DNA from 2 places in the Flavonifractor sp. An9 genome. Region 1 is predicted to be linked to the other one. Evidence: riboswitches for the same ligand, from Rfam matches in the RefSeq annotation. Region 1 holds a riboswitch; the other holds the start of a gene.
What was found. A riboswitch is a leader RNA that binds a small molecule or an ion and turns the genes downstream of it on or off. The one in region 1 is predicted to bind lysine.
Positions count from the first base shown of each region.

Region 2: another riboswitch for lysine. It lies ahead of B5G40_RS08170 (3-keto-5-aminohexanoate cleavage protein); the one in region 1 lies ahead of asd (aspartate-semialdehyde dehydrogenase).

Region 1 is NZ_NFHC01000002.1:240,470-255,492, reverse strand. It holds gene dapB (4-hydroxy-tetrahydrodipicolinate reductase) at 1-63, opposite strand, end outside; gene dapA (4-hydroxy-tetrahydrodipicolinate synthase) at 87-980, opposite strand; gene asd (aspartate-semialdehyde dehydrogenase) at 989-2,074, opposite strand; lysine riboswitch at 2,227-2,399, opposite strand; gene B5G40_RS03045 (SpoIID/LytB domain-containing protein) at 2,498-4,183, shown strand; gene queA (tRNA preQ1(34) S-adenosylmethionine ribosyltransferase-isomerase QueA) at 4,180-5,205, shown strand; gene B5G40_RS03035 (S-layer homology domain-containing protein) at 6,672-9,368, shown strand; gene B5G40_RS17265 (zinc-ribbon domain-containing protein) at 9,528-9,881, shown strand; gene B5G40_RS17260 (zinc-ribbon domain-containing protein) at 9,842-10,054, shown strand; gene B5G40_RS03025 (hypothetical protein) at 10,522-11,691, shown strand; gene B5G40_RS03020 (S-layer homology domain-containing protein) at 11,779-15,023, shown strand, end outside.
Region 2 is NZ_NFHC01000010.1:14,040-29,062, forward strand. It holds gene B5G40_RS08105 (DUF6612 family protein) at 1-272, opposite strand, end outside; gene B5G40_RS08110 (RNA polymerase sigma factor) at 461-1,009, shown strand; gene B5G40_RS08115 (hypothetical protein) at 996-2,468, shown strand; gene B5G40_RS08125 (elongation factor G) at 3,037-5,115, opposite strand; gene B5G40_RS08130 (DUF4179 domain-containing protein) at 5,288-6,169, opposite strand; gene B5G40_RS08135 (RNA polymerase sigma factor) at 6,162-6,665, opposite strand; gene B5G40_RS08140 (anti-sigma factor family protein) at 6,786-7,745, opposite strand; gene B5G40_RS08145 (RNA polymerase sigma factor) at 7,787-8,383, opposite strand; gene dusB (tRNA dihydrouridine synthase DusB) at 8,423-9,409, opposite strand; gene rd (rubredoxin) at 9,542-9,700, shown strand; gene B5G40_RS08160 (hypothetical protein) at 10,102-11,118, shown strand; gene B5G40_RS08165 (MutS-related protein) at 11,102-12,598, shown strand; lysine riboswitch at 12,803-12,980, shown strand; gene B5G40_RS08170 (3-keto-5-aminohexanoate cleavage protein) at 13,102-13,920, shown strand; gene B5G40_RS08175 (L-erythro-3,5-diaminohexanoate dehydrogenase) at 14,000-15,023, shown strand, end outside.

The DNA.
Region 1 (15,023 bases):
GCACAGATGCTCCACCGCCCGGCCCATCCGGCCGTTGCAGCCGGAGAGGATCAAACGAAGCATTTCCAACATCCTTTCCCGGTGGCTCAGGCGGAGAGCAGTCCCACCTTGACCATAGACTGACGGAGGGTTTCCAGCGGTCCGTCGCTCATATCGCACAGAGGCAGGCGGAGGGAGCCGATGTCGTAGCCCGCCAGATTCATGGCAGCCTTGATGGGAATGGGGTTGACCTCCAGGAAGAGGGCGTCAATGAAGTCCATGTAGCCCAGCTGAAGGGCGGCGGCCTGGTCAAACTTGCCCTCCAGGCACAGGTGGGTCATCTGGATCATGACCTCGGGGGCGATGTTGGCTACCACCGAGATGACGCCCTTGGCGCCCAGGCTCATCATGGGGACCACCTGGTCGTCGTTGCCCGACCAGACATAGAAGTCGTCGCCGCAGATGGCCAGGGTGTGGGCCAGCAGAGAGAAGTTGCCGCTGGCCTCCTTGACGCCGTTGATGTTGGGGTGCTGGGAGAGCACCTTGTAGGTCTCGGCGGTGAAGGAAACGCCGGTGCGGGAGGGCACATTATAGAGGATAATGGGCAGATCCACCCGGTCGGCAATGTATTCGTAGTGCTTGATGAGGCCGGTCTGGGACGCCTTGTTGTAGTAGGGGGTGACGTGCAGCAGGGCGTCGGCACCGGAGTCCTGAGCGTGCTGGGACAGGTAGACGGCGGCGGAAGTATCGTTGCTGCCCGCGCCGGCAATGACCTTGACCCGGCCGTTCACCCGCTTGACACAGTATTCCACGGCGGCAATGTGCTCCCGGATGGTCAGGGTGGAACACTCTCCGGTGGTGCCGCAGACGCAGATGGCGTCCAGGCCCCGCTCGATCTGCTCGTCGATGATTTTTCCGAACTGATCGTAGTTGATGGCACCGCTGTGGTCAAAAGGGGTGATGATGGCGGAACAGGCTCCGGTAAAAACAGGCTCTCTCATAATTAGGGTTACCTCCTTGAAATGTAACCCTCCGCGCACAGAAGTTCGGCAAGAAGGACTGCGCCGCCCGCGGCGCCGCGAAGGGTATTGTGGGACAGGCAGACGAACTTATAGTCGTACTGCGTGTCGGGACGCAGACGGCCAATGCAGACCGCCATGCCGCCCTCGGTCATCCGGTCCAGCCGGGTCTGAGGACGGTCAGGCTCCTCAAAGTAGTGCAGGAACTGCTTGGGAGCGGAGGGCAGGGCCAGCTCCTGGGCACGGCCCTTGTAATTTGCCCAGATCTCTTTGATCTCCTCCATAGAGGGTTTGTTCTCAAAGCGTGCGAACACAGCGGCCATATGGCCGTTGGACGCGGGCACCCGCAGACACTGGGCGGTGATGGCGGGGGACTGGGCGTTGACGATGACCCCGTTCTCCACCTTGCCCCACAGCTTCAGGGGCTCCTGCTCGCTCTTCTCCTCCTCGCCGCCGATGTAGGGGATCACATTGTCCACCATCTCAGGCCAGGTGTCGAAGGTTTTGCCCGCGCCGGAAATAGCCTGATAGGTGCAGACCAGCACCTGGTTCAGGCCGAAGCCGCGCAGGGGGTGCAGGGCGGGAACATAGCTCTGGAGGGAGCAGTTGGACTTAACGGCAATGAACCCGCGCTCCACCCCCAGTCGCTTTCGCTGGGCCTCGATGACTTTGATATGCTCGGGATTGATCTCCGGCACCACCATGGGCACGTCGGGCGTCCAGCGGTGAGCGGAGTTGTTGGAGACCACGGGGCACTCGTGCTTGGCGTAAGCCTCCTCCAGAGCCTGAATCTCTTCCTTCTTCATATCCACGGCGGAAAAGACAAAATCCACCTGGGAGGCAATGGCCTCGATATCGGCCTGGGCGTTCATGACCACCATCTTTTTGGCCTCTTCGGGCATGGGATTCTCCAGAGCCCAGCGGGAGCCGATGGCTTCCTCATAGGTCTTGCCGGCGGAGCGGCTGCTGGCCGCAATGACAGTGAGCTGGAACCAGGGGTGATTCTCCAGCAGGGAAACAAAACGCTGGCCCACCATACCGGTGCCGCCGATGACGCCTACTTTGTATTTTTCCATGACCATACCTCCGTTGCTCAAAGTTTATTCCAACACCGGCCTGTCTCAGACCGGAAACTCATAGCGAAAAGAAAAAGAAAATCAGCAGTTTACAGAACTGCTGATTTTGTACTATAATGACAGGGACAGTGCGTCCCCGACCATACCAGACAAAAGCAGACAGCACTCCGCCGCGTGTGCGGCGACAGTCGAACGGATCTTATCCGGGCGACCAGGCAAACGCACCACCGGGAGCGTCCCTTCGGCGGCCTCCCCTTTCACGCGGTTCACCGGGCCCGGTACCCTCACCACGCTACTCTTGAAGAGCCGCGCCTCTATCCTGCAAATGTAATTTCGCTATTTAGTTTGCAAAATTGTACCACAAGTTCTGGCAAAGTGTCAACGAAAGCGAGATGGGATTTCCGCCAAATGAAAACGGGAAAGATGAAAAAAATTGTGCAGATTGCAGCCCTGGCCCTGGCCATTGCCCTTCCACTGAGCCAGGCGCCGGCCTCCGCCGCCTCGGTGGCGGTGGATCCCACCATTAAAGTGGGTATCTTTTACGGCTCCAACGCCCTGCCTGGCGCCAACCTGCTCAACGATGTGGGCAGCGGGTACCGGCTGGGCTATTATGACGACAACCGGGTGTTTCAGCAGCTGGCCGCCACCAGTGAGACCGCCATCTCGGTGGTCAAAACCCAGAATGTCTACTACGGCAAGGTGGGGACATGGAGCGGCTATTACGACACCATTACCTCCAATATCGCCGTGGGCTGCTGGCATTTGAAGCTGCCCGGCAGCTACAGCTCCTACGACGAGGCTGCCGCTGCGGCCTCCGCCTATTCCGGCGGCTTCGTGGCCTGGATCGACGGGACGTGGCAGGCAAGAGTGGGGGCCTACCTGGACAAGGAATCTGCCCAGGCCGCCCAGACCAGCCTTGGCCTTGGGGACGCCGAGGTGGTGGGCACCTCCAGCGCCGGGGTATCGGTGGTCAAGACGGGCGCCAGCCAGATCCTCTTTCAGTTTGACAGCGCCTCCAAGTGCCTGGGCATCAAGCCCGGCCTGGACGACAGCGTCAAGACCGAGACCATCTTCCGGGGCTGTACCTATTACGGCGGCTTCCAGTATCAGCGGGTGAGCGGCGGCAACCTGACGGTGAGCAACGTCATCGGCTTGGAGGACTATGTACAGGGAGTCATTGTCCGGGAGATGAGCTCCTCCTGGCCCACAGAGGCACTGAAAGCCCAGGCGGTGAGTGCCCGTACCTACGCTTACCGCAACTACACCGCCAGCAAGCACAAGAGCCAGGGCTTCGACATCTGCAACTCCACCTGCTGTCAGGTGTACTACGGTATGGACGAGGTGACGGCCAACAGCAGCAAGGCGGTGGAGGAGACTTATGGCGAATACGCCTGGTACAACGGCTCCCTCATTGAGGCGGTATACTCCTCTCACGACGGCGGCGCCACCGAGAGCGCCGTCAATGTGTGGGGGAGCAACGTGGCCTACCTCATCGGCAAGTACGACCCCTATGAAGCGTCGGTGGCCAGCAAGGTCCCCAACTACAACTGGACGGTGACCTACACCGCCCAGGAGCTCACCGACCTGCTCAATTCCAAGGGCTATACCAACTCGGGCATCGTGGACTTCAAGGTCACCAAGACCAGCCCCACCGGCAATGCCATTGAGATCACCTTCACCGACTCCTCCGGCAAGAGTTGGAGCAAGATCCGGGACGACTGCCGCACCTTCCTGGGGCTGCGGTCCATCCATTACACCGTGTCCAGCTCCGCCGGCAGCGGCTCGTCCGGCGGGGGAGGGAGCTACACGGTGAACGGAAATGGTACCCTCGGCAGCCTGGACGGGGCCTATGCCATCGACGGCAGCGGTTCCACCTCCAAGCTGAGCGGCGACGTGTACATCATTGACGGCAGCGGCCAGGTGACCCAGGCCGCGCCCTCCGGCGGCAGCGGCGGGGACAGCTCTGCTGTGTTCACCATCACCGGCTCCGGCTGGGGCCACAACGTGGGCATGAGCCAGTGGGGCGCTTATGCCATGGCCCAGCAGGGCTATACTTATCAGGATATCCTGACCTTCTACTATACTGGAATAGAGGTGCGCAAGCCATAAAGACGTCTGATTTTGACTTTTACCTGCCGGAGGAGCTGATCGCTCAGACTCCTCTGGAAAAGCGGGACTCCTCCCGGCTGCTGGTGCTGGACAAGCACACCGGCGAAACGAAGCATATGCACTTTTTCGATCTGCCTACCCTGCTGAGACCGGGAGACTGCCTGGTGCTCAACGACTCCAGGGTGCTGCCCGCCCGGCTCATCGGCCACCGGGAGCCCGGTGGGGGAGCGGTGGAGGTGCTGCTGCTCATCGACCGGGGCAATAAGACCTGGGAGTGCCTGGTGCGGCCCGGCCGTAAGATGCGTCCGGGTACGAAGGTGTCCTTCGGCGAGGGCCAGCTCACCGCCGAGGTCACCGAGGTGCTGGAGGGCGGCAACCGGCTGGTCCGCTTCGACTATGAGGGCATTTTCCTGGAAAAGCTGGAGCAGCTGGGCAAGATGCCTCTGCCTCCTTACATTAAGGCCGAGCTTAACGACCCGGAGCGGTATCAGACCGTCTACTCACGGGAGGTGGGCTCCGCCGCCGCCCCCACCGCCGGTCTCCACTTCACCAAGGAACTGCTCAAGCAGGTGGAGGACATGGGGGTGCGTCTGGCCTATGTGACCCTCCATGTGGGCCTGGGCACCTTCCGCCCGGTGAAGGAGGAGGATATCCTGGACCACGAGATGCACTCGGAGTACTGCATGATCTCCGCCGAGACCGCCGAGACCATCAACCGCACCAAGGCCGAGGGAGGCCGGGTGATCTGCGTGGGCACCACTTCCTGCCGCACCATTGAGAGCTGGGCGGCAGAGGACGGAACCCTGAAGGAGAGCGCCGGATGGACCAATATCTTCATCTATCCGGGCTACAAATTCAAGGTGCTGGACTGCCTCATCACCAACTTCCATCTGCCGGAATCCACCCTCATCATGCTGGTGTCCGCCCTGGCGGGCCGGGAGCACATCCTGGCCGCCTACAAGGAGGCGGTGGAGCAGAAATACCGCTTCTTCTCCTTCGGAGACGCCATGTTTATCTGCTGAAACAACCAAAAGGCCTGCCGTAGTAAAACGGCAGGCCTTTTTTACATCCTGCTCAGTACCTCCACGTTGCCTGCCAGACGGGGATCGGTAGGGGAGAGGGCAAGAGTTCCCGGTCATCCAAACGAGCCGCGACGTTATCGGCGGAGCCGGTGTCCAGCACCACCGGTTGAGTGATATCACAAAAATAATTATTTACCATAAAATATAGATTAAGTTATGACTATAAAAATATGGAATTTATGCGGAACTGTGATTTTGGAATGTGAAAATGGTCGAATTGTTTGTTTTTTGCTGCTTTTTGCGGACTCTGTCACAGCAATCTTTGGAAGGAAAGCAGTTTTATCTTGCCTTTTCGCACCTTTTTAGGGTACAATATTACACATATGATAGGCAAGGTATATGTTTTGTGACAGGAGGTGCAATGCGGTAAGAGTGATGAATTCCTATTGCCGGCACATTGGATCAAGAAATTGACTGTAATTTGTGCCGGAAATAGCCTTTTATAAAACTCAGAAGGAGGAATTAACGAAATGAAGAAACGATTGCTGGCAATATGTTTGGCTCTTTGCCTGATTGTGGGGTTGCTGCCCACGGCAGTGCTGGCCGCGCCTGAGGGAGGCGGAACAGGCCTTACAGCGGATGATCCCATGGTGGTGCCGGAGGAAGCGCTCACTATTTCGGGAACTGTTTTGAAAGGAATTTCACAAGAGTGGCTGAATACCAACAAACCCCAAGATGGGAGTACTCTTTATCTGAAATTAGAGGTATCCGACTCCATCACTGAACTTGGCGATGGTTATGGAGGTTTCTGTCTTCAAACCGGATACAACTTGCAGGTGGACTTTTCTACGGCAAATAACCTGAAAAAAATTAATAATCAGGCATTTATGTCTGCTACCGCGTTGAATGGCGTGTTGGATTTATCTCATACTAAGATCACCACAATTGGGAAGAGCGCCTTCAGCGGCTGCACTGGCCTGACCGGTGTGATCCTGCCCCAGACCCTCGAAGTACTGGGCACGAGTAACGGCAGTTCTGGTTCTGTGTTCAACGGTTGTACAGGCCTGGAGTTTGTACGTACCGCGGGCGGCAGTGAGACTGCCGATTTTGAGCTGCCCTCCGGGCTAACGGTAATCGGGAAGCATACGTTTAAAAGTGCATTCACCTCTTCAGCATCCATTGTAGGAAGCATTCCTGCCTCCGTTGATATTGTAGGAAGTGAGGCTTTCTATTCCTCTGCTTTTTCCCAGCTTACATTGGAGCGCGAGGTAAAGGATGGTAGCTTTACGGGCTATGCTCCAAATGCTTTTAAATATGGAAATAACGGACTGCTAATATATAAGAATGCTGAGGCAGCCACTCATGACAGCAGTTTTTCCAGCGGTTTTAACTATGCCAAGGAAGCTTTTCCGGTTACATTGCATTTTATTGACGCAGACGGAATTGAGATACGCACTGCCCAAAAGTTGTTTAATGTCTCTATCGCATATGAGCTGGATGTGGCTAGCGGGCGATGGAATAAAACCGCCGGATATGTATTGCCGGATGCCGGTTCTGCTGCTATACCAGGATATGACAACGGTTGGCAGATCGAAGGCAGCAGCAAGCTATTAACATCGACCTCTAATGTGGTAGGTACCATTAAAGATGATCTGAACGTCACGGTCACGGGAAGCACTGTGCTTTCTAAGCCCACCGTGGAATACATGGTAAATGGCAGTGTGGTTGAGGACGCCGGCTCTGGTGTGCCGGACCTTACCGTCACTGTGGACCAGGAGAACCCAGGCACTGTCGGCGTACAGGTTACCCATTCCCTGGCAACTGAGGAAGCCAAAGAAAGCGGTACCTATGTCTATTTCGAATACTGCTGGTGGGATGAGAAGGACGGCAGTGTGAACGGTCCCCGGAGTGAAACCGAACCTAAGCTCTTCTCCACGGCGACAAACTCCAGCAATTACAACAGAGTATTTACAGATAACAACGAGATCCCGATCCGCAATACCTCTGATATCCGGGCGGACGGAGATTACTATCTGGTAGAGATCTTCGGCTACTATGTTGAAAACAACGGGACGGCCAAGCGGTTTTATAAATCTGGGCATAACTTCATTGCCGGTGACAACGCAACCGACAGAAGTTATCTTATGAATGTAGATGTGGAGGATATCACCCCCATCACCATCACCCCCGCGGACATCACTATTTACACCGGCGGCGAGGGCTATACCGGTGTGGTGGACGGCGAAGGTCAAACGACAACAACTGCCAATGGTATGCCGGAGCCAGGATATTTTATCACCCTGCCCGATTGGATGAACGAGGAGTTGGGTGGCTATGCCAATGCAGAAAATCTGTCGGATAAGCTTGTGCTGACCTATGACGGTGGGAACGGCGACAAAAAAGAATGGAATCTTAGCCTATACGGCACAACTGCCCATAGTACGGATGTGGCAGGCGTCGAGGCCGCTCGCTACATCTACCGCATTGTGCCCGGCGAGGGGACTGGGAACATTCCTGTTCGCCTGAAGTTGACCGATCAGATCACAGATGAAATAATTACCAGCGATCAGTTTACGCCCAACAGCAATGAGCAGTACAAGGCGTATGATATGAGTATCTACACAGATGAAGTAACAGCTGACAAGGTCACTGCAAAGATTACGATCAACGGCCAAACATATACCTGTAAAGTTGAAGGAACAGAAGGCCAACTAGTGATCCGCGGCCTGACGAGCGAGAATATTACGACAGATATTGTCGCCGCGGAAAGCGGGTTGAACTCCTCCAATATTTCTGCCGTACTGCCGAAAGGCGGCGTTACCTACTACATCAACGGCAGCAATGTGGAGCTGTCCGATACCGACGGCGTAAAGCTGTTGGTGGATGAGGTCCTGGATGACGGTGTGCTGAAGGCATATATCCAGGAAAACATGACCGGGAAGATCCCTGCCGGAGACTATGTCTACAAGCAGCAGTACCTGGACCTGGTGGACACCAAGAACGGCAACGCATACCTGAGCCTGGGTGAAAATGAGAAGCTCAGCATTTACTGGCCGGTTCCCGACGACTTCGACACCAGCAAAGACTTCTACGTGGTGCATTTTGATGCGCTGGATCGTAATTATAATAATCTGGGCGATGAGCTTAGCAAGAACGGTCCGGATGTGCTGGATGCCGAGCTTGTAACAGTAAACGACAAGCAGTACATTCAGTTTGAGACTGGTTCCTTCTCTCCCTTTGTGCTTGTATATGAGCAAGAGATCATTAACTCCCACACCTACACCCTCCGCTACAACACCAATGGCGGCCAGCAGATCCAGTCGGAATCCAAGTCCCGCTCCTGGGTGAAGGCTTACGACGAGCTGCCGGTGCCTGTCCGGGAAGGCTACATCTTCAAGGGATGGTACCTGGACAGCGGCCTGACCAATCGCGTGGAGGAGGACGTCAAGGTGAACCGTTCCTCCGTAACGCTTTATGCCAAGTGGAGCCTGGACTCCGCGGATCCGGATAACAGCGGTGTTTCTGACTGGCTGGAGACCGAGGAGCACAGAGCCTATTTGCAGGGCTATGGAAACGGTAACTTTGGCCCCACCGACAAGATGACCCGCGCCGAGGTGGCCCAGATGTTCTACAATCTGCTGAAGGATCAGGATGTGCCGGTCACCGTCACCTTTACCGACGTGCCCGAGGATGCCTGGTACAGTGACGCAGTGTATACGCTGGCCTCTCTGGGCATCGTGGAGGGAATCGGAAACGGCAAGTTTGCCCCGGAGCGTACCATCACCCGTGCGGAGTTTACCGCCATCGCCATGCGGTTTACCAACGGCGCGCTGGAGGGAGAGAATATCTTCTCCGATGTAAGCGAGGATGAGTGGTTCTATGAGGAAGTGGTAGGCTCCATTCAGTACGGCTGGATCAACGGCTATACGGACGGGACCTTCCGGCCCTATAACAACATTGCCCGCTCCGAGGTGACGGCCATTACCAACCGGATGCTGGGCCGCTCCGCTGACGAGGCCTTCGTGGACAGTCATACGGACGAGCTTCGGCAGTTCCCCGATGTATCGAAGGATGTGTGGGGCTACTATGAGATCATGGAGGCCACCAACACCCACGATTATACCAAGGACACCGACGGTGAAACCTGGGCTGACCTTGGCTGAATAGCTTAAATCCATTGCGATAACAGAATAGTAGTCAAAGAACTCCCGCGGAGAATAAATCTCTGCGGGAGTTCTTTTAGTCTGTGTACCACATTGTGTGCCAAAACTACAAAGTATATATTGCGATTTTGGCGGTATAGTGCTATAATTTCCATATATATGAAGAATGGGAAGGTATTTCTTTTAGGGCCATTACGAGGAAAGCGTGATTTTGTGATAGGGGGTGATGGACTGCAAGAAGCGCTGGGATCCTATTGTACGAGAATGGGGTTTGATATGCTGTTGGAACAGTGGGACGCCCGGCGCAATCTGCCATTGACCCCTGCTCACATTTCCTACATCAGCAAGCAAAAAGTCTGGCGGCGGTGTGATAAGGGCCATACGTGGCAGGCATCCGTTGCCTCCCGCACCTCGGGAGGCAACGGATGCCCGGTGCGAAGCGGAAAAAATGATCTGGGCAGCCATTCCCCCACCTGGCCGCCCAGTGGCATACAGAGAAAAACGGATCTCTGACGCCCCGGCAGGTTCTGCCCGGCAGCCACCGGATGGTGTGGTGGTGGTGTGAGCGGGGGCACGAATGGCAGGCCCAGGTCAAATACAGGGTGGAGGGCTGTGGTTGTCCGGTGTGCGCCAATCGGGAAATTCACCCCGATGAGAACGACTTTGCCACCTTATTCCCGCGCTAAATTCATCAGCTATGAGAAGATCATGCAAATTGGATTTGATGTCTGCCGGTATTACGCCAATTATTGGTCCGTTTATGGGCTACATGGAGATATCGATCATTTGCATCTCCATTTTGCGGTCAACACGGTCTCCTACTAAAGATGGGAAGATGTACGCTGAGGGGATTCCGACTGGCATTGCCTGAGAGGGAATATTCAAGGGTTGATGCCCAGTGGTATGTGGACCTCAGGGTTTTAGGTAAAATAAACTGTAATATTTAAGAATAAAAGGATTGAATTACCGGTTCTGAAGTGGTAAAATAGTTAAAAATCATAATATGAAAAGTTAATATTTTGTGCAATATATATGAGAGCAAGCTTTTCCCGTAAAAACTAGCAAAAAAATTTGGAACACCACAACAAATAAACTGGGGGCGATAATTCTCTTATTTGGTACAGTATTCACAAATTAGGAAAGGAGAATGGAAATGAGTAGTACACGAAGGAAGCTATGGAAACAAATGGGGAGCATCTTGCTGACGCTGGTCATGCTCCTTGGTCTGCTGCCAGTTTCAGTGATGGCAGCTGGAGCAACCATAGGAATCTATCATAGTTTGTATGAATATAATCCGCAGACTCAGGAATATGTTGCACCATCTTCTTCATATCAGGAGTGTAAGGCTCTATCAAGTGCAATAAGTGCCTATATTGGGTCTGCTAAAGAATCTTGCGATGAGACTACTTACCAGATCAAGATTCCTTCTGCAAAAAAAGAAACGCCTGATGTGACCAAGGATGAAACCGGCAGGCCTCAGATGACATACACCTATCAGGGTACGACGTATACATGGATATGTCTCGGCTACATTACAAAGCGCTTCGATGAGTCAAGTAATATGTCTTGGCATATGTGGACAGAGGAGGAGTTGCGAAACGGATACGGGCAAACAGTAACATTGGGTGAATCCACCACTCCGTCTGTTACTTACATTTGGGCGTCACCTGATAGACTTGAGGAAAATGCACCGTCAGAATATGAGAAGATCACCTATACATTTGATTTCTTTAAGCCGGTGCGCGAGGATAAGGCTGTTACGATCCAACCCTCTGAGAATGATAAGATCAACATTCCAAAAAGCGTTGACTGGGAGAATTCGGAGATTAAGCTTTGGGGTACGTCCAAGAGCATTTATTCTATCTCCTCTTATTTCCAAGAGGCCATTTATAATGGAGAAATGACGGATTTGACCAACCGACTTACGGATGGAACGATCAGTATCACCTGGCCAAAGGGCTATTATTTTGGAAATATACAGGATCATCTTATTGAAGCCCTTGAACGGGACGGAGAAGAATTCAATTATCTATACATATCTGTTACTAATGGGTTGTACGAATGGTATGGACAGGTAAACAGTTGGTGGGACTATATTTCCGATAGTGGAACTGCGGAAATGACGTACTACGGCGATGGGTTCGACGAAGATACGACATTTTATTCGAATATCTCTGATGAAATTCAGAAATATTTAGCGCAACCCGGCTATGTACTTCTGAACGTTTATGGAGACCACATACTAACGGAAAGTTCCGGCTGGTCAGAAAATGAGTTCAATGAAGTAAGCAGGGATAACATCACCTTTTCCGGAGATCTCTAGGAAGACGAGCATATTCTTAAGAAGGATGACCCATGGACGATTACTATTCCTGCCCCTACAGCAACATCCACAGGCGAAAATGGTGAGGTGTACCTGGATTACACCGATGGAACCATTCGCTGGCAATGTGTCGGAGTACAATATGAGAAAGCTGGCCAGGTAATCAATATAAATCATACGGATTGGAGAACCCAGCCCCAAATCACTTTTAATAATACGGATGAAATGGGAAGGTATCCTTTTATTCTCTACATTTGGGAAGAAGTAAACTGGAATGAGCCTCCTACAATGTATGATGTGGAGTATGAGTTCCAGCTGCCGGACGAATTATCAACAGTCTCGGGCCGAAGAGTTTTTCCTATAAAACATTACGACGATAACTGGGGAAGCTATGATGCGTGGGATTTGCTCGATGGCGATAACGACTTTCAAGCAGATGAATTGCAGAGGATGCAAAATGAAATCAAGGCATCGGATGTCACAGTTCGGGAAGGTACCACGCTGGTTATTCTAGCAAACGCACCGGATAATCACAGCGGCTATCAAGATTTCCGCGACTTCCTGGCATTCAACAATAATGAACAAATTTACTATGAGTTTGCTGGCTGGGAGGATGAGACGGGAGTTGTCCACCAGATCGGAGAATCGGTAAAGGTAGACGAGTTGAGTGATGATACAGACACCACCATTACGCTCAAAGCAAAATGGACGAAAATTGAATCAATCAGTGAGGAGATGTATCAAGAAGCGGCCGATACATTGCGCCTTCAGGTATTAGGTTCGGACAGCAGCTTTGCTTCTCCTGTCTTGGTTACCCAGTGGACGGATACGAATCCAAATGAAGGGGCAAACAATAAGCTGACCGGCAATCCTGTGATTTTGAATGAGGATGACACCCTTTACTATAAGATGTCTGCCAAGCTAAATAGCGGTCTTTTTGGTTCGTCAGATTCTCAACATATCACAAAAGGAGACTGTGTAGAGCTTACCTTCTCCCTGGATGTGGATCCGAATCTGGAATTTGCCGACAGCTCCCAGATGACGATCACCTATAACAACCCCAATCTGGAGCTGGTAAGCACCAATTTCGGCAGTGTTTCTGGGCCAGACGCAGACAATAATTACGTGGTCACTGTCCATGAGGGCTCTTTGCCCACAAACACTGATGGCGGATTGCATCTGACGTTTACCGTAAAGATAATCAACCAGTCAGAGACTCAGTTTAATCAGCAGGCAGGCGACCCGATGGAGTTTTCCGGCTTTGCATTCAAACTGAAAGACGGAGTTAAAACGGATGGTCTGGTTATTGAGTCGACGGCCAATGTGACTGGTCACATGGATCTTGATAAGATCAGTAACGCGGGTTATCATCACCGTTTCCGTTATTATCACGTTAGAAGTTTTCTTCAGGGTGATGAGGCACAAGCACTCTTTGGTGGAGCAACAGACCCCACCGCTTTTGTCCATGCGATGCAGTTTATAGACAGAAAATTGGCAAACTACGATCTGAGCCAAGATAAGATGTCTCCCGTGAAGGCAAATACAGTCACAGCTTTTGGCTCAGCTTTAATTATCACGCCTGCCGACATCACCATCTACATGGGCGGCGACGGAGGATACGATGCCGTGGTAGGCACGGATGGCGAGATTGCGTCTTCCACCAATTCTCTGCCTCACCCTCTCTTTACCATTGATGCACCCGATGGCGTTAATCCCGAAGGCCTGACCTTTACCAACGGCAAGACGGGAGAAGAAGAAAAAACCTGGAAGCTGGTCTGTGCCAATCCGGATAGCACCGGCACAAAATATTATTATTTCCAAGAGGGAGATGGACAGGACAAGGTCCGTGTCACCTACACCGATGGGAATGGCACAGAACATATCAGCGATGCGTTTGATCCTTCTACAGTTCATGATGTATACACTACCTATACCATCGCCCTCTATCCTGGTGACAACGATATAAACACCATTACCGCAAAGGATAAAACGAACAGAGTATATTTAATTTCTGCCAATACCGGCACCCTGACCGTCCGCGCGGTGGAGGACAGCGATCCCACCAGCGCCGTCCAAAATGATGCGCCTAAAAAAGCTGTTGCAGCTGGATCTGCTGTGGCTGTGGAGCCGGAAGGCGGCACCACCTATACCCTGAATAACACCGGTGTGCCTCTGCCTGAAATTGCCAGCGATTCCAATCCCGATGGGTCCAGACCCTCTCTGTTGTTCGATAGCATCATTGAGGATGAAGGCTCTACCGCCCGCACCGACGCTTTGGAGGACAAGGTGGATGAAAAGCTGGGTGAGGTTGGCAGCAACACCACCCGCCACTATGAGATCAAGTATCTGGACCTGGTGGACGCTAACAACGGCAACGCCTGGATTACCTCCAGCGCAGGCACCGATATCTACTGGGGCTATCCTGAAGGGACCGATAAGAACACCACCTTCTATGTGCTGCACTTTGAGGACCTCCACCGCGATGGCAACAATTCCGGTTATGATGTAAGCGATATCGAGTCCTGCACGGTAACGCAGTTGACTGCCAAAGATGATGCCCTTGAACAAACTGATTACGGCATCAAGTTCCACGTGGATGAAGGCGGCTTCTCGCCCTTCGCCCTGGTTTGGGAGACCACATCCAGCGGCGGCGGTACGACCACCCGCTACACCATCACAGCTGAGGCAGGCGACGGCGGCTCCATCAGCCCCTCCGGGCGGGTGAGCGTGACCGCCGGAGCGGACCGGACCTTCACCATCACTGCCGACGACGGCTATGAGATCGCCGATGTCATCGTGGATGACAAGAGCGTGGGCGCCGTCAGCTCTTATACCTTCGAGAATGTTCGTGCGAACCACTCTATCGAGGTCGTTTTCGAGGAGGAGTCCGGCGTGACCGACCCGGATGACACCGGTGTGTCCGGTTGGCTGAACACGGACGACCATGCTGCTTATCTCGAAGGATATCCCAATGACTTGTTCGGAGCCAACGACAACATGACCCGAGCGGAAGTGGCGCAGATGTTCTACAACCTGCTCCTGGATAAGGACGTGGACATCACGGTCACCTTTGATGATGTTGCCGCCGATGCGTGGTATGCTGATGCGGTGAATACTCTGGCCTCCCTGGGTATGATCGAGGGCGTAGGAAACAATCTGTTTGAGCCGGAGCGCTCTATTACCCGCGCCGAGTTCACCACCATTGCCATGCGCTTTACCAAGGGCACACTGGAAGGCGAGAACATTTTCCCGGATGTGAACCCGGACGACTGGTTCTATGACTATGTGGTGGGCTCCATTCAGTATGGTTGGATCAAAGGCTTGCCTGACGG
Region 2 (15,023 bases), on a different contig from region 1:
TCCATGGTCATGTCGGCCTTCATCTTCATGGGGTCGTTGAAGCACACCATATCCATGGTGGTATCAGTCTCCACCTTCTGGCCCATGGCGGTCATATCCATTTCCATGACCATGGTGGCCTCCATACTCTCCACCGCATTGACCTTCTCAGAGGCCGCCCGGATCTTCGCGGTGGCATCCTCCTTGTTGGCAGTCCCGCCGCCGCAGGCAGTCATGGACAGGGTCAAAGCGGCACCCAGCGCAAGGGCTGCAATCCTCTTTCCGCTCTTCATAGGATTTACCTCCTTGTGATTGTGTCTAATATTTTTATTCGGGTCCCGATGGGATGTATTCAAGTTTACCATAGTTTCTTCCCCTTGTCTCCCCTTTTTTCTGAAAATTTTCTGAAAATTCTCCGTGGGTTTTTTCACCGCCCCGTGTATAATGAAACAGAAAGGTAACGTGGAAAGGGGGTGCCGGCATGGAGGAGCGCGATATCATAGAGCGGCTGCTGGGGCGGGATGAGACCGGGCTGCATGATCTGCTGCGCTATTACGGGCCCCTGATGCGCTATATCATCGCGCCCATCGTGACAGACCCCCACGACCAGGAGGACTGTCTGTCAGAGGCGGCCATGCGGGTATGGGACCGGGTGGACCAGTTCGATCCCCAGCGGGGCAGCTGGACTGCCTGGCTGACTGCGGTGGTCCGCAATACCGCCCGAAATCACCGGCGGGCCGTTCAACCCCACCACAGCACCCAGGACCTGGACGAAAACACCCCCTCCACCCAGCCCACCCCGGAGGAGCTGCTTCTGCGGCAGGAGCGGCAGGCCGCCGTCAATCGGGCCTTACTCCTGCTCTCCCCCAACGAGCAGACCCTCTTTTACCGAAAATATTACTACTTACAGCCCACGGCTCAGATTGCCGCCGAACTGGGCACCACGGAGCGGGCGGTGGAGGGCAGGCTCTACCGGCTGAAAAAGCATCTGCGGAAACTGTTGGGAGGTGAGGGATATGCGGGACCCTGATTGGGAGGCCATGGATGAGCAGGAATTTGAAGCCCTGCTGGAAAGCAGCGTCATCCAGCCCCCACCGGAAGAAGTGGTGGCGGAGGTCACCCCCTGGCGGCTGGCCACCAAGCGCATCCTCACCGGCATCGGCCTCACCACCGTCACTTTAAATTTCTGGTGGCTCAACTACCTTCTCCCCGCCATAGGTATAGCGCTGATGCTGCTGGGCTTCCGGGCCCTCCGGCGGGAAAATCGGTGGCTGGGTCTCTGCTTCGGCATCACGGTGTTCCGTGCCGTCTATCTGTATGCCGGACTGATCTCCAACAGCACCATTTGGCACAGCACCATATTCCCCTCTCCTGTGGTCTATGGATTGACCGGAGTCAATCTGCTCCTTACATTCGCCCAATTCTTCTGCCTGTGGCGCGGATTTCGGGCGGTGCAGCAAAAGGCGGGGCTTCCCGCTCGTGCAGGGGGCGCTGTGGCTCTGATGGTATGGTATGGCGTCATTTTCCTGCTGGCCCTGGTGCAGTATGTGGGATTCATCCTTCTTGGCATCTTGTTGGTGAGCTATATCTGTATCCTCCGCAGCCTGTGGAAGCTGTCCAAAGAGCTGGATCAGGCGGGCTATGCCATCCGCCCCGCGCCGGTGCGCATCGAGGACGGAACCGCGGCCCTGGCCATTGCCATCCTGCTGGTGGCCGGCTGCTTTTTGGGCTGGCTGCTGGGGTGCAAGTATCCCATGGACTGGCAGGCGACAGGCCCTGCCGAGCACAGCGGTGTGGAGGAGATCGAGGCACAGCTGCTGGAGCTGGGCTTCCCCGATTATGTGCTTCAAGATCTGACTGCCGAGGACATCGCCGCCTGCGACGGCGCCCTGCGGGTGGTAACAGATGTCCACAATTATTCTGTGAATAACAGCACGAACGAACCCCTGCGCATCACTGGTGTGGCGGTGGAGCTGCCCGGCGAACAAGGTCGATGGATGATTTTCCACCACTTCCTCTGGACCGAGGACCCCGGTTTCTACGGCACCGAGTCTATCCAGCTCTGGCCCGCCCAGCACCTTTCGGAGGGATGGAGGTCTGCGGGAACTGTCTCCGGCCGGGTGCTGTACGACAAGAACGGGCAAACCTACTCCGCTCCTTACTACTATCTGGGCGAGCAGACCTTTACCTCAGACAGCATCTTCTGGGGAGAGCAGACCAGCACCGACATATTCGCCGCCTTCTCCATGCCTGAGGCAGGCGAAAACAAGCGGGGTTATCTGGCCTATCCCGTTGCAGCACTCCAGGACGGCTATATCCTTGACAGCTGGTTCAATTACACCCACCAGCGCACCGCCCTCCAGTACCCCGCCATGACCGCTATGGAGGCCAGAATGAGCAACGGTCTGAACTGGTACGGTCCCTTCTACACCGTTCAGGACGCGCTTCAGTTCTACCCCACAGCAGAAAGTGCAGATCTTCTTTCGTAGGAATCGCCCCTACGGCACATAATAGCTGTTCTTCCGCAAAAAAGGGCCGGGCTGATTTCAGCCCGGCCCTTGTGCATCTGATTAGTCTGCCTCGTCCTGCATCGCCTTGGCGGCCTCGATGGCCTTCTCCTGGGCGGCGGGAGGTGCGTCCGCCCCAGCGGGTCAAGACCCGCCGGGGTCCCCACTTCTTTTCACCTGCTCGGGGCAAGTGAATTGCCCCGGCATCAAGGTTTTGCCCTTGGGGCAAAACGCTTGGACGAGGACGCTTTTCCTCCCGCCGAAAAAACGGGCCGGGCTGATTTCAGCCCGGCCCTTGTGCTCTTATTAGTCTGCCTCTTCCTGCATCGCCTTGGCGGCCTCAATGGCCTTCTCCTGGGCGGCGGGAGGTGCGTCCGCCCCAGCGGGTCAAGACCCGCCGGGGTCCCCACTTCTTTTCACCTGCTCGGGGCAAGTGAATTGCCCCGGCATCAAGGTTTTGCCCATAGGGCAAAACGCTTGGTCGAGGACGCTTTTCCTCCCGCCGAAAAAACGGGCCGGGCTGATATCAGCCCGGCCCTTGTGCATTCTATTAGTCTGCCTCGTCCTGCATCGCCTTGGCGGCCTCGATGGCCTTCTCCTGAGCGGCGGGAGGAGCGTCCTCGTAGCGGACAAAGTGGAAGGTGAAGGAACCGCGGCCCTGAGTCATGGACCGCAGGTCGATGGCATAGCGGCTCATCTCCGCCATAGGCACCTCGGCCTCCACCACCTGGTTGCCCTCGCCGTCGGGGTTCATACCCATCACGCGGCCACGGCGCTTGTTCAGGTCGCCGATGACGTCGCCCATGTAGCTGTCGGGGATGGTGACCTTCAGCTCGCCGATGGGCTCCAGCAGCACGGGGCTGGCCTGGGGCATACCGGCCTTGTAAGCCAGCTGCACGGCGGTCTTAAAGGCCATTTCGGAGGAGTCAACGGGGTGATAGGAGCCGTCGAACAGGGTGGCCTTCAGGTACACCACGGGATAGCCCGCCAGCACGCCGTGGACCACGGCTTCACGCATACCCTTCTCAACAGCGGGGAAGTAGTTCTTGGGCACAGCGCCGCCCACGACCTCCTCGCAGAACTGGAGCTCCTCGGTGTCGCCGGGCTCAAAGCGCATCCACACGTCGCCGAACTGGCCGTGACCGCCGGTCTGCTTCTTGTGGCGGCCCTGGACCTCCACCTTCTTGCGGATCTTCTCACGGTAAGCCACACGGGGCTCGGAGAGCTCGGCGTCCACGCCGAAGCGGCTCTTCAGGCGGGAGACGATGACGTCCATCTGCATATCACCGGTACCGGAAACCACCATCTGGTGGGTCTCGGCGTTGTTCACCCAGTTGAAGGTGAGATCCTCTTCGTTCAGGCGGGTAAGACCGGCAGCGATCTTGTCCTCCTGGCCCTTGGTCTTGGGGCTGATGGCCACGGAATAGCAGGGCTCGGGGAAGGGGATGGGCTCAATCTTGACCACCTTGCGGGGGTCGGACAGGGTGTCGCCGGTCTTGACCTTGTCCATCTTGCCGATGGCGCCGATGTCGCCGCACTCCAGCTCCTTGACCTCCTCGGCCTTCTTGCCCTTCATGACGTACAGGCGGCCCAGCTTCTCGGTGGCGCCGGTGCGGGCGTTGACCACCTGCATATCGGGCTTCAGGTTACCGGAGAGCACCTTCACATAGGAGTACTTGCCGTACTGGTCGGACACGGTCTTCCACACAAAGGCGCAGGGCAGAGCGCCGGGGAAGGCCACGAACTCGTCCAGTTCGCCCTTCTCGTTCTCGCCCATGAGGGGATGACCCTCCAGGGGAGAGGGCAGCAGCTCCACGATGATGTCCAGCAGCATACGGGTGCCCAGGCCGGTGATGGCGGAGCCGCACACCACAGGGAAGAGGGACAGCTCCTTGACGCCCTGGCGCAGGCCCTGGATCATCTCGGCGTAGGTGAAGTCCTCGCCGGAGAAATACTTGTCCATCAGCTCCTCGCTGGTCTCGGCCACGGACTCCTTCAGGGCGTCGTACAGCTCGTCCAGCACGGGCAACTTCTCGTCGGGCACGTCGATCTCCACGCGCTCGCCCTTGGGGCCCGCCTCAAAGGCACGCTTATGGAGCACGTCGATGAAGCCAATGACCTTCTTGTCGGCGTCCCAGATGGGGGCCACCACGGGGGCGATGTTCTTGCCAAAGCGCTCCCGCAGGGTGTCGAAGGCGGCGTTGTAATCGGAGTTATCCTCGTCGGTCTTGGAGATGTAGAGCAGACGGGGCATATTGCGGCGCTGGCACAGCTTCCAGGCCTTCTCGGCGCCCACGCTCATGCCGCCCTTGGCGGAGCAGACGATGATGGCGGCGTCGGAAACCTGCATGGCCTCCATGACCTCACCGGAGAAGTCGAAGTAGCCGGGAGTGTCCAGCACGTTGATCTTACAGCCATTGTACTCAATGGGGGCCACCGCGGTGGAGATGGAAATCTGGCGGCGGGTCTCTTCGGGATCATAATCACAAACGGTGTTTCCGTCGGCAGGATTGCCCAGACGGGGGGTACCACCGGTCAAAAACAGCATACTCTCGGCCAGGGAGGTCTTTCCGTTGCCACCGTGTCCCAGCAGACAGACGTTGCGGATATTTTGTACGGAATAGCTCATAACTTGTTTCCTCTCCTTACATTTGGAATCGCGGAGCAGCATGGTAAACTGCTGTTGTCCATTATACATGAAAGTTCCGTCAGTTACAACTAAAACTTTAGAAAAATCGCGCAAACTCCCGGGTAAGGCAGAGGAAGGCCCCGCCGCAGAAGGGGCGGGGCCTTGGGACAGTTCAGCTTTGGTCCACGGGGATAGTCTGGCCGTTGAGGGTAATGGAAACCACCTGCTCCGGGTCGATGGGCTGATCGAAGGCCCAGGTGGCCCACCAGCTGTTTCCATCCGCATACGTTGGGGTCAGGACGGTGCCGTCCTTCAAAACGACCGTAGGAGTAAATTTCTCCAGTGTAATAAAGCGGAGTGTCTTTCCATCCTCCAGGTACATGGTATCCTGATCACAAACCAGAGTAAGGCTCAGCGGGGAGAGTTCCAGGGCCTGGGCCATGACAGAGCCCTCCGACTCAAGATCAGCAGGCAATGCAAGGGAGATGGAAAAATACTCAGATTCCACTGTCTGGAGTGGAATTTCTATGGTCCACTCCCCTTCCATCGGTTTACTCAGGGCAGAATAGTCCACCAGCATCTCCACCTGGGTCAGCCTGGGCAACTGCTCGGGGCCAAAGCCCTCCAGACAGTAGGGCCAGACATCCCTGTCCGTCCTCATCAGGGAACAACTGATCTGCGTGGTCTCATCCAGCCGATTCCCGTCCAGGTCCCGAGCCGTGAAATAGACCCGCACCATCCTGCCGTCAGCCAGGGCCTGGGCCGCTTCGATCCGGACCCCCTGATCCTCACAGGCGGCCTCCACCTCCGTGGCATAGGAGGTCCGGCTGCCCAGGTCGTTCTGGATGGCCTGCCAGAGGGTGGGCCCCGCCGCCAGGGCGGTAACGGTAAGGGCGGCGGCAGCGGCTGCCGCCACAAGCCCCCGGCGGGTAAGGCGGCGGGGCCGGGCCTTCTCCCCGGACAACGCTTTTCTCATCCGGTCCCGGGTACCCTCCACCAGCGCCCGGTCCGGAGCAATCTCGTCAAATTTGGCGCGATAGTCATGCTCAAACACAGGAATCCCCTCCTTCTTCCAGATAGTCCCACAGCTGCCGCCGGACCCGCATCAGGCGCATCCGCACGGCGGACTCCTTCTTGCCCAGCAGCCCGGCAATCTCAGGGGTGGAGTACCCCTCGTAGTAGTAGAGATGAACCACCACCCGCAGCTCGGGAGACAGCCTGTCCAGGCAGGCGTCCAACTCGCTTTCTCCCTCCGGCGGCGGCGCCGTCAGCTCCCCCGTGTCCTCCAGGGGTTGGGTCCGGCGGCGGAAGGGATTACGCCAGTAAGAGTTGGCACAGTTGATGGTCACCCGGCAGAACCAGGCTTTTTCGTGTTCCTCAGTTTCCAGCTGGGGACGCTTGGCCACCAGGCGGAGAAACACCTCCTGAAACACGTCCTCCGCCCCCTCCCTGCTGCGGGTGCGGGCAAAGGCCTGTCGGTAAACCAGCCCTGCGTACCGCTCCAGCAGCTCCTCCGCCCGGGCATTGAACCCGCCGGCATCCTTCTTCACATGACCCCTCCTCTCCAGGTGTTTGAAAAGGCCTTTCACCTGAACTACGCGCCAGCCCTCTGTTTCGTCACATCCAAATAGAAAAAGCGCAGGCCCGCAGCCTGCGCTTTCTCAAAATAATTACGGTTGCACGATCTCGCTGCCGTCCAGCGGCACGGTGTAGGCGGTGCAGCTGGCGGTACCGTCAGGGCCAGGGGTGACCTGCTCCAGCTGGCACAGCCAGCCGGTACCCTCCTGGTTCAGTCCGGCGCACATCAGCTTGGTGGTAGTGCCGTCCTGAGCAGTGGGGCCGGTCATGGTCCCGTCCTCACCCACGGTCAGCTCGTCGGTGTTCCAGCCCAGCCAGGCGGCCAGCTTGTACAGGGCTTCCGTCTGGGTAAGACCGATCTGGGTAAGCGTGGGATTCACGGTGGCCTGGGTCGTCTGGACGCCCCGGTCGTCCGGGGTCACGCTGTAGGGTTCAGCTCCAGTTCCAGCAGGTGTCTGGGACGCAGCAGCAGGCTCCGTGGTCTTTGTGCTGCCCTCTCCGGAATAGCTCTGACCGCCCTGCTGGCTGTCTGTCCCCTGACCGGAGCTGCCGCCGGCAGTCTGATCCTCCTGATTGCCGCTCTCTGCCTGGGCCTGGGTGGGCTGGGGCACGATCTCTCGGGTCACCGGTCCCTCCTCATCGCCTCCGGCAGGCAGGTTGCTCTCCACCGCCACGGAAATGCTGCCGGGGGCCTGCTCGCCGCCCCGGAAGCCGCCGGTGCGCCACTGGTCCATAACCCCAGCGCCCACCAGCACCAGGGCGGCCACCGCCGCCAGGGAGGCCAGGCTCCGCCAGCGCCACTGCCGCTTCTTGCTCTGGAAGGGAGTGACCTTGGAGGTATGGATCTGGTCCATAACCCCCTCCTTCAGCCCGGCAGGGGGCTGAGCGGCCAGCTGGGGTAATTCCTCATGGAGCTCCTTCAGATCCTCCGCAAGGGTCCGGCACGCCGGGCACGCCGACAGGTGCTCCTCCAGCCGGGCAGTCTCTTCCTGGGTCAGAGGTCCGTCCAACCGGGCGCTGATTAGTTCCAGCGCCTCGTCACAGCTCAGCATATCGTTCCCTCCTCTCCGTTTTGGGGGAAGTTCCCCCTTGTTCATGGTATAGACGTGGACGAATCAAAAAAGTTCCCCTGTTTTTTCAAATAGTTTCGCAGAGCCAGCCGGGCACGGGCAATGCGGGATTTCACCGTGCCTTCCTCCAGACACAGTACCTGGGCGATCTCGCCGTAGGACAGCCCCTCCAGCTCCCGGAGGATGAGCACCCGCCGGTGCTCCGCCGACAGGGTGCTGAGGCCCGCCCGGAGCGTCTCCTGCCGCTCCCGGCGCTCAGCTTCCACATGGGGGGAGAACCGCTCGTCGGGCAGTTCGGCCTGCCTGGCCTCCTCCTCATCATCCAGAGAGATGGTCATGGACAGGGCGCTGCGCCGCTTTTCCCGGCGGAGAAAATCAATGCACACATTGCTGGTCAGCCGGTACAGCCAGGTAGCAAAGGAGCTGTCCCCCTGAAACTTGCCCAGCCCCTTCCAGGCGTTGAGAAAGGCCTCCTGACTCAGCTCCAGGGCATCGTCCGGGTTGCCTGTCATCCGCAAGGCCAGATTGTAGATCCGTCCCTGATTCTGCTCCACCAGGGCGGCAAAGGACTCCTCGTCCCCCTGCTTGGCCCGCTGGACCAGCTCCCATTCCGCTTTCATGCCTTTCTCACCCCTTTCTCTATCTTGTACCCGCCGCCGTTACCGGTCCGGCTCGTCTTTCAAATCCCGTTTGATGCCCGCTGTCACCTTGTAGATATCCTCCAGGGTGGACACATGGCTGATCTGCTCCTTATAGTATCCGGCGTGGGGCACCCCCTTCAGGTACCAGGCGTAGTGCTTCCGGGCCTCCAGGCAGGCAATGTGTTCCCCCTTCTGGGCCGCCGACAGCTCAAACTGCCGCACCGCCGTGTCGCACCGCTGGGCCAGGGGCGGCAGAGGCGGGATCTCCTCCCCCGCCAGCGCCGCATTGGCCCGCTGGAACAGCCAGGGATTGCCGAAGCAGCCCCGGCCAATCATGGCCATATCCGCCCCGGTGTACTTGAGGATGCGTACCGCGTCCTTGGGCTCAAATACATCGCCGTTGGCGATGACCGGAATGGAAACCGTCTCCTTCACCGCCCGGATGTAGTCCCAGTTGGCGGTGCCGGAGTACATCTGGGTGCGGGTCCGTCCGTGGACCGCCACGGCAGCCACTCCGGCCTCCTCCATGGCTTTGGCAAACTCCACGCAGTTGATGGAGCCCTTGTCCCAGCCCAGACGGAACTTCACCGTCACCGGCCTGCCACCGGCGCCCCGGATCACCGCCTCCGCCACCTTCACAGCCAGCTCCGGGTTCTTCATCAGCCCCGAGCCGTCGCCGGAATTGGCCACTTTAGGCACCGGGCAGCCCATATTGATGTCGATGATATCGGCGCCGGAGCGCTCCGCGGCCATACCCGCTGCCTGCTCCATACAGGCCGGGTCGCTGCCGAAGATTTGCACCGCCGCCGGGTGTTCCCCCTCCCCCAGCTGAAGGAGCGGAACCGACTTTTTGTCCTGATAGCACAGGGCCTTGGCGCTCACCATCTCCGTAATGGTATAGCCCGCCCCCAGCTCCCGGCAGATGGTCCGGAAGGCCAGGTCTGTCACTCCCGCCATAGGAGCCAGCGCCAGCGCCGAATTTATCGTGATATTGCCAATTTTCACAGTGTCCCCCGATGTGTTATAAATAGTAGCGTAACAAGCGTATCATACCACAGGACAGGAAATCCGGCAAGGTTGTTTCCCCGTCGGGTATCCTCCGCTTGATTTAAGATGAAAATGAAGGAGCGTTCTAACATGGATAAGTACGTCTGCGATCTCTGCGGCTATGTCTACGATCCCGCTGAGGGTGACCCCGACAACGGCGTAGCCCCCGGCACTTCCTGGGAGCAGGTTCCCGCCGACTGGGTGTGCCCCCTGTGCGGCGCCGGCAAGGACCAGTTCTCCAAGCAGTAAGCTTTTCCCCCCGCCGCATTCCGCCTGTCTGACGGTTGTTCCGTCGGACAGGCGGTTTTCTTTTTTTGCATCAATTCCATTCCAAAATTTCATGTACAAAAGCGTTCCTCTTTTCTGTCAAATGATTCTCGTTTGGTTTTTCCCGGTTATTTTGTAAATTTTATTTTTTATATTCCAAAAAGTAATCATTTATTCTGCCATTATGCTATATATTTCTTTCGTCCGTTCCCCGGCTCTGCATGATTGATGTATGCTTTTTTCATTTTCTGCTACTCCTCGCATCTGATTTCAGGCGGCTGGAATTCTGCTTCTCCCCATTGACAGAACCGATGTGGGCCTCTTATAATGGCCTCGACGAACTCAAAAATGACCCAATTTTCCTATGGAAGGGAGGCCCTATTTTGGAACATCTGTTAGCGCCGCTGGTGGGGGATGCCTCCCCCGTGACCGTGATCGGCCTGTGCAAGAACGCGGGCAAGACCACCGCCATGCGCCGCCTGATGGCCGAGTTGGGGGACGAGCGGCTGGCCCTCACCTCGGTGGGCCGGGACGGAGAGCGCACCGACCTGGTCACCGGGACCGAGAAGCCCGATCTGTACCTGAAAGCCGGCGATCTGTTCGCCACCGCCCGGGGCATGATCACGCTGTGCGACGCCACCCTGGAGGTGGTGGACCTGACCGACGTGATGACCCCCCTGGGACCGGTGGCTATTTTCCGCACCCTGTCTGACGGCTATGTCCAGCTGGCCGGTCCCTCTGCCGCCGGACAGCTGCGCCCCCTCACCGCTCGCTTCATGGAATTGGGGGCCCAGCGGGTCCTCATCGACGGGGCCGCCGGACGAAAGTCTCTGGCTGGCGCCGGTGTGGAAGGCGTGGCCCTGTTGTGTACCGGTGCCTCTCTGGACCGGGATATGGACCTGGTGGTATCGGAGACCGCCCACACCTGCTGGCTCTTTGACCGGAAAGTGCCGGAGCACGCCGGCCTGCGTTCCGCCCTGGAGGGCGTGGAGGACCGCTTCGCCCTGTTCGAGCTGGACGGCACCCCTCTGGAGTTGCCCCTGGACGAAGGCGGCAGCCCCAAGTGGAACAAGCTGCCTCGCCGCCCCCTGGCGGTGTGGGCGTCGGGAGGGGTTACCGACCCCCTGCTCAAAACCCTGGCCCGCCGGGGCGCTCCCACTACCCTGGTCACTCAGGACGCCACCCACCTGCTGGCAGGCCGGGCCGCCCTGGAGCTGTTCCAGCGCAACGGCGGCCAACTGGCTGTCCGCCGGGAGCTGACCATCGCCGCGGTGGCTGCCAATCCCTGGTCTGCCTACGGCTGGCACTTTGAACCGGATAAATTCATCTCCGCCCTGCGGCAGGCCATCCACCTGCCGGTGGTCAACGTGAAGGAGGATCATGATGGAACTGACGCATGAACTGCGGGAAAACGCAGGGTTTCAGTGGGTACTGAACCGGCTGAGTCCCATGTCGCCGTTCGGCAAGGCAGCCGCCCGTTCCCTGCGGTGGTACGGCCCCGGAGAGGAGGCCGCCCTGGAGGAGGAGCTGGACAATGTGGCTCTGGCCATGGAGCTTTGGAACGCAGGCACCACCGCCCCTCAGACCGAGGGCTGCGGCTGCGGCCCGGTGCGGCTCACCGAGGCCGAGCGCAAGGACGCCGCCGCCGCTCTGCGGGGTGTCACCCGCTGCCTGCCCCTGTTTCACGACATCCGGGGCTCTTTCGACCGGGACCCCGGCGCCCCCTTCGATCTGGTGGAGCTCTTTGAGATCAAGCATTTCCTGGTCACCCTGGAGCAGCTGGTCCAGGCCTACGCCGCCCTGCCCCCCATGGCCGGGCTGTCCTTCCCCTCCCTGGCTGACGCCCTGGAGCTGATGGACCCGGAGGGACGCCGTCTGCCCACCTTCTCCGTTGTCAATTCCTACCACAACGACCTGGCACCCCTGCGCGCGGAGAAGGCCAAGCTGGAGAAGGCCATCCGCATGACCATGGAGGACAAGCGGGGCCCCCTGATGGAAAAGCGCCGTGTCCTGGCGGTGGAGGAGGATAAGCTGGAGCTGGAGGTCCGCCGGATGCTCACCGGCAAGCTGATGGCCTACAAGCAGGCCTTCCTGGACAACATGGAGACTCTGGGCCGTCTGGATCTCATCGTGGCCAAGGCCAAGCTGGCTCTGCGGTACAACTGTGTCCGGCCCGCCCTCAGCGCCGACAAATCCATCACCCTCCGGGGGGTGCGCCATCCCCAGGTGGAGGAGGATCTGGCTAAGCGGGGCGAACAGTTCACCCCGCTGGATCTGGATCTGAAACCGGGCTGCACCGTCATCACCGGCGCCAACATGGGCGGCAAGACCGTGTCTCTCCGCTCCACCGTGCTCTCCCTGCTTCTGTGCCAGTGCGGCTTCTTCGTCTTTGCCCAGTCCGCCACCCTTCCCCTGTTCCACCGGGTGGAGCTCATCCTGGCCGACAGCGGCCCCGGCGCCGGCGGCCTGTCCTCCTTCGGCAAGGAAGTCCATCTGCTGGACAAGCTGCTGCGGGAAACCCACGGCCAGTTCTTCTTCGTGGCTCTGGACGAATTCGCCCGGGGCACCAACCCCCAGGAGGGCGCAGCCCTGGCCCGTGCTCTGGTGCGTCACCTGAGCAGTCTGGACTGCGTGGCCCTCATGACCACCCACTACGACGGGGTGTCCGACGTGGCCGCCGCCCACTACCAGGTGGCCGGTCTGGTGCGGGACATCCAGGGCGACGAGGGGGACGATCCCCGCAAGCGGATCGCCCGCCGGATGGACTACCGCCTCCTCCCCGCCCCTCCCGGAGCCCCCTGTCCCCGGGACGCCCTGCGTGTCTGCCGTCTGCTCAAACTGGACGATACTCTCATGGATCTCTTCCAGGCCGATCTGTAAATTTTCCCTGCTCCGGCAGGCAGTTCACGCCGCCTGCCGGAGTTTTTCTTCTTCCAGTTCTGGTTACCATTTGGTAAGCGCCGTCCCGCTGTAGCGCACAAAAGTCTGTGGGGTAGAGAAGAATTTTGTTGGCCTAATTTTTCAAAAAATAGTTGACAAACAAAAACGGCTGGGTTATAGTGTTTTTGTCAAAAGTAAATAACACGCATGGATAGAGGCGCGGAGCGCAAGGTAGCAGAGCAATGATAAGGGCAGGCGAGCCCGATGTACTCTGTGAATGTCCGCTCCGCCGAAGGGGGACGTGAATCGTACAGCCCTCCCCCTGAGCCGTGGGCCCAGCGCTTACGGATTGTCATGAGTCACATGAAGCGCTATTTGTGTCTGAACGAGAGTTTCCCCTCCCGCGGACATGAGTAGTGTTTTTTTGTTCATGAAGCGCTATCTCGCCGGAGGAATACATCTTCTGCCGGCGGGGTAGCTTTATTTTTTCGAGGAGGCGTGTCATGGAAAAGCTTATCATTACCGCGGCCATCTGCGGCGCAGAGGTCACCAAGGAGCACAATCCCGCTGTCCCCTATACCGTGGAGGAAATGGTCCGCGAGGCTAAGAGCGCCTTTGACGCAGGCGCCGCTGTCATCCACGTCCACGTCCGTGAGGACGATGGTACCCCCACTCAGGACCGGGAGCGGTTCCGGGTGATCCTGGACGCCATCAAGGAGGCCTGCCCCGGCGTTATTTTGATCCCCTCCACCGGCGGCGCCACCGGCATGACTCCTGAGGAGCGGCTCCAGCCCACCGAGCTGTGCCCCGAGATGGCCACTCTGGACTGCGGCACCTGCAACTTCGGCGACGACATCTTCGTCAACGATATGCCCACCATGCGTGCCTTCGGCAAGCGCATGATCGAAAACAACATCAAGCCCGAGTATGAGTGCTTCGAAATCGGCCACCTGGACACCATCGTGAACATGGCCAACAAGGGCCTGGTCCCCGGCGCTCCCATGCAGTTCAACTTCGTGCTGGGCGTGTCCGGCTGCACCCCCGCCACCGTGGGCAACCTGGACTACCTGGTGAAGCAGATCCCCGCCGGTTCCACCTGGACCGTCACCGGCATCGGCCGGGGCGCCTGGCCCATGGTTGCCGCCGGCATCGTGATGGGCGGCAACGTCCGCGTGGGCTTCGAGGACAACATCTACCTGGAGAAGGGCCACAAGGCCGCCTCCAACGGCGAGCTGGTCGCCAAGGTGGTCCGCCTGGCCAAGGAGCTGGGCCGCGAGATCGCCACTCCCGATGAGGCCCGGAAGATCCTGTCCCTGGCCTGATCTCATTCCTTTGTTTTACTTATCTCCCCAACCATATATCTCCCCAACCAAACATTAAACGAAACAGGAGGAACTTTCTATGCAGAAGAAAGGCAACAAGTACGGCACTCACCGCGTCATCGAGCCCAAGGGCCTGCTGACCCAGGCTGCCAAGAAGATCGACAACACCATGGAGTGCTACTCCAATGAGATCCTGTGCGACGTTTCCGCTCTGAACATTGACTCCGCTTCCTTCACCCAGATCTATGAGGCCTGCGAGAAGGACCTGGCCAAGACCGAGCAGATGATCCTGGATATCGTCAATGAGCGCGGCAAGATGCAGAACCCCGTCACCGGTTCCGGCGGTATGTTCATCGGCACCGTCCGTGAGATCGGCGAGGATCTGCAGGGCAAGATCGACCTGAAGGTGGGCGACAAGATCGCTTCTCTGGTCTCCCTGTCCCTGACCCCCCTGAAGATCAACAAGATCAAGGCCATCCACCCCGAGATCGACCGCGTGGACGTGGATGCCCAGGCTATCCTGTTTGAGTCCGGCCTGTATGCCAAGCTGCCCGACGACATGAGCGAGGAGCTGGCTCTGGCCGCTCTGGACGTGGCCGGTGCTCCCGCCCAGACCGCTAAGCTGGTGAAGCCCGGTGACTCCGTGCTCATCCTGGGCGGCGCCGGCAAGGGCGGCATGATGTGCTGCTACGAGGCCATGAAGCGCGTTGGCCCCACCGGTAACGTGGTTGCCCTGGTCATCTGCCAGGAGGACGCCGACCTGCTGAAGAGCATGAACCTGTGCCACCACGCCATCGTGGGCTCCGCCACCAACCCCACCGAGGTGCTGGAGAAGTCCCTGGCCGTCAACAACGGCAAGGAGTACGATGTCTCCATCCTGATCGTGAACGTGCCCGCCTGCGAGATGGCCGCCATCCTGCCCGTCCATGACAACGGCGTGGTATACTTCTTCTCCATGGCCACCGATTTCGCCAAGGCCGCCCTGGGCGCCGAGGGCTGCGGCAAGGACGTCACCATGATCGTCGGCAACGGCTACACCAAGGACCACGCCGAGATCACCCTGTCCGAGCTGCGTGAGAATCCCCAGCTGAAGGCCTACTTCG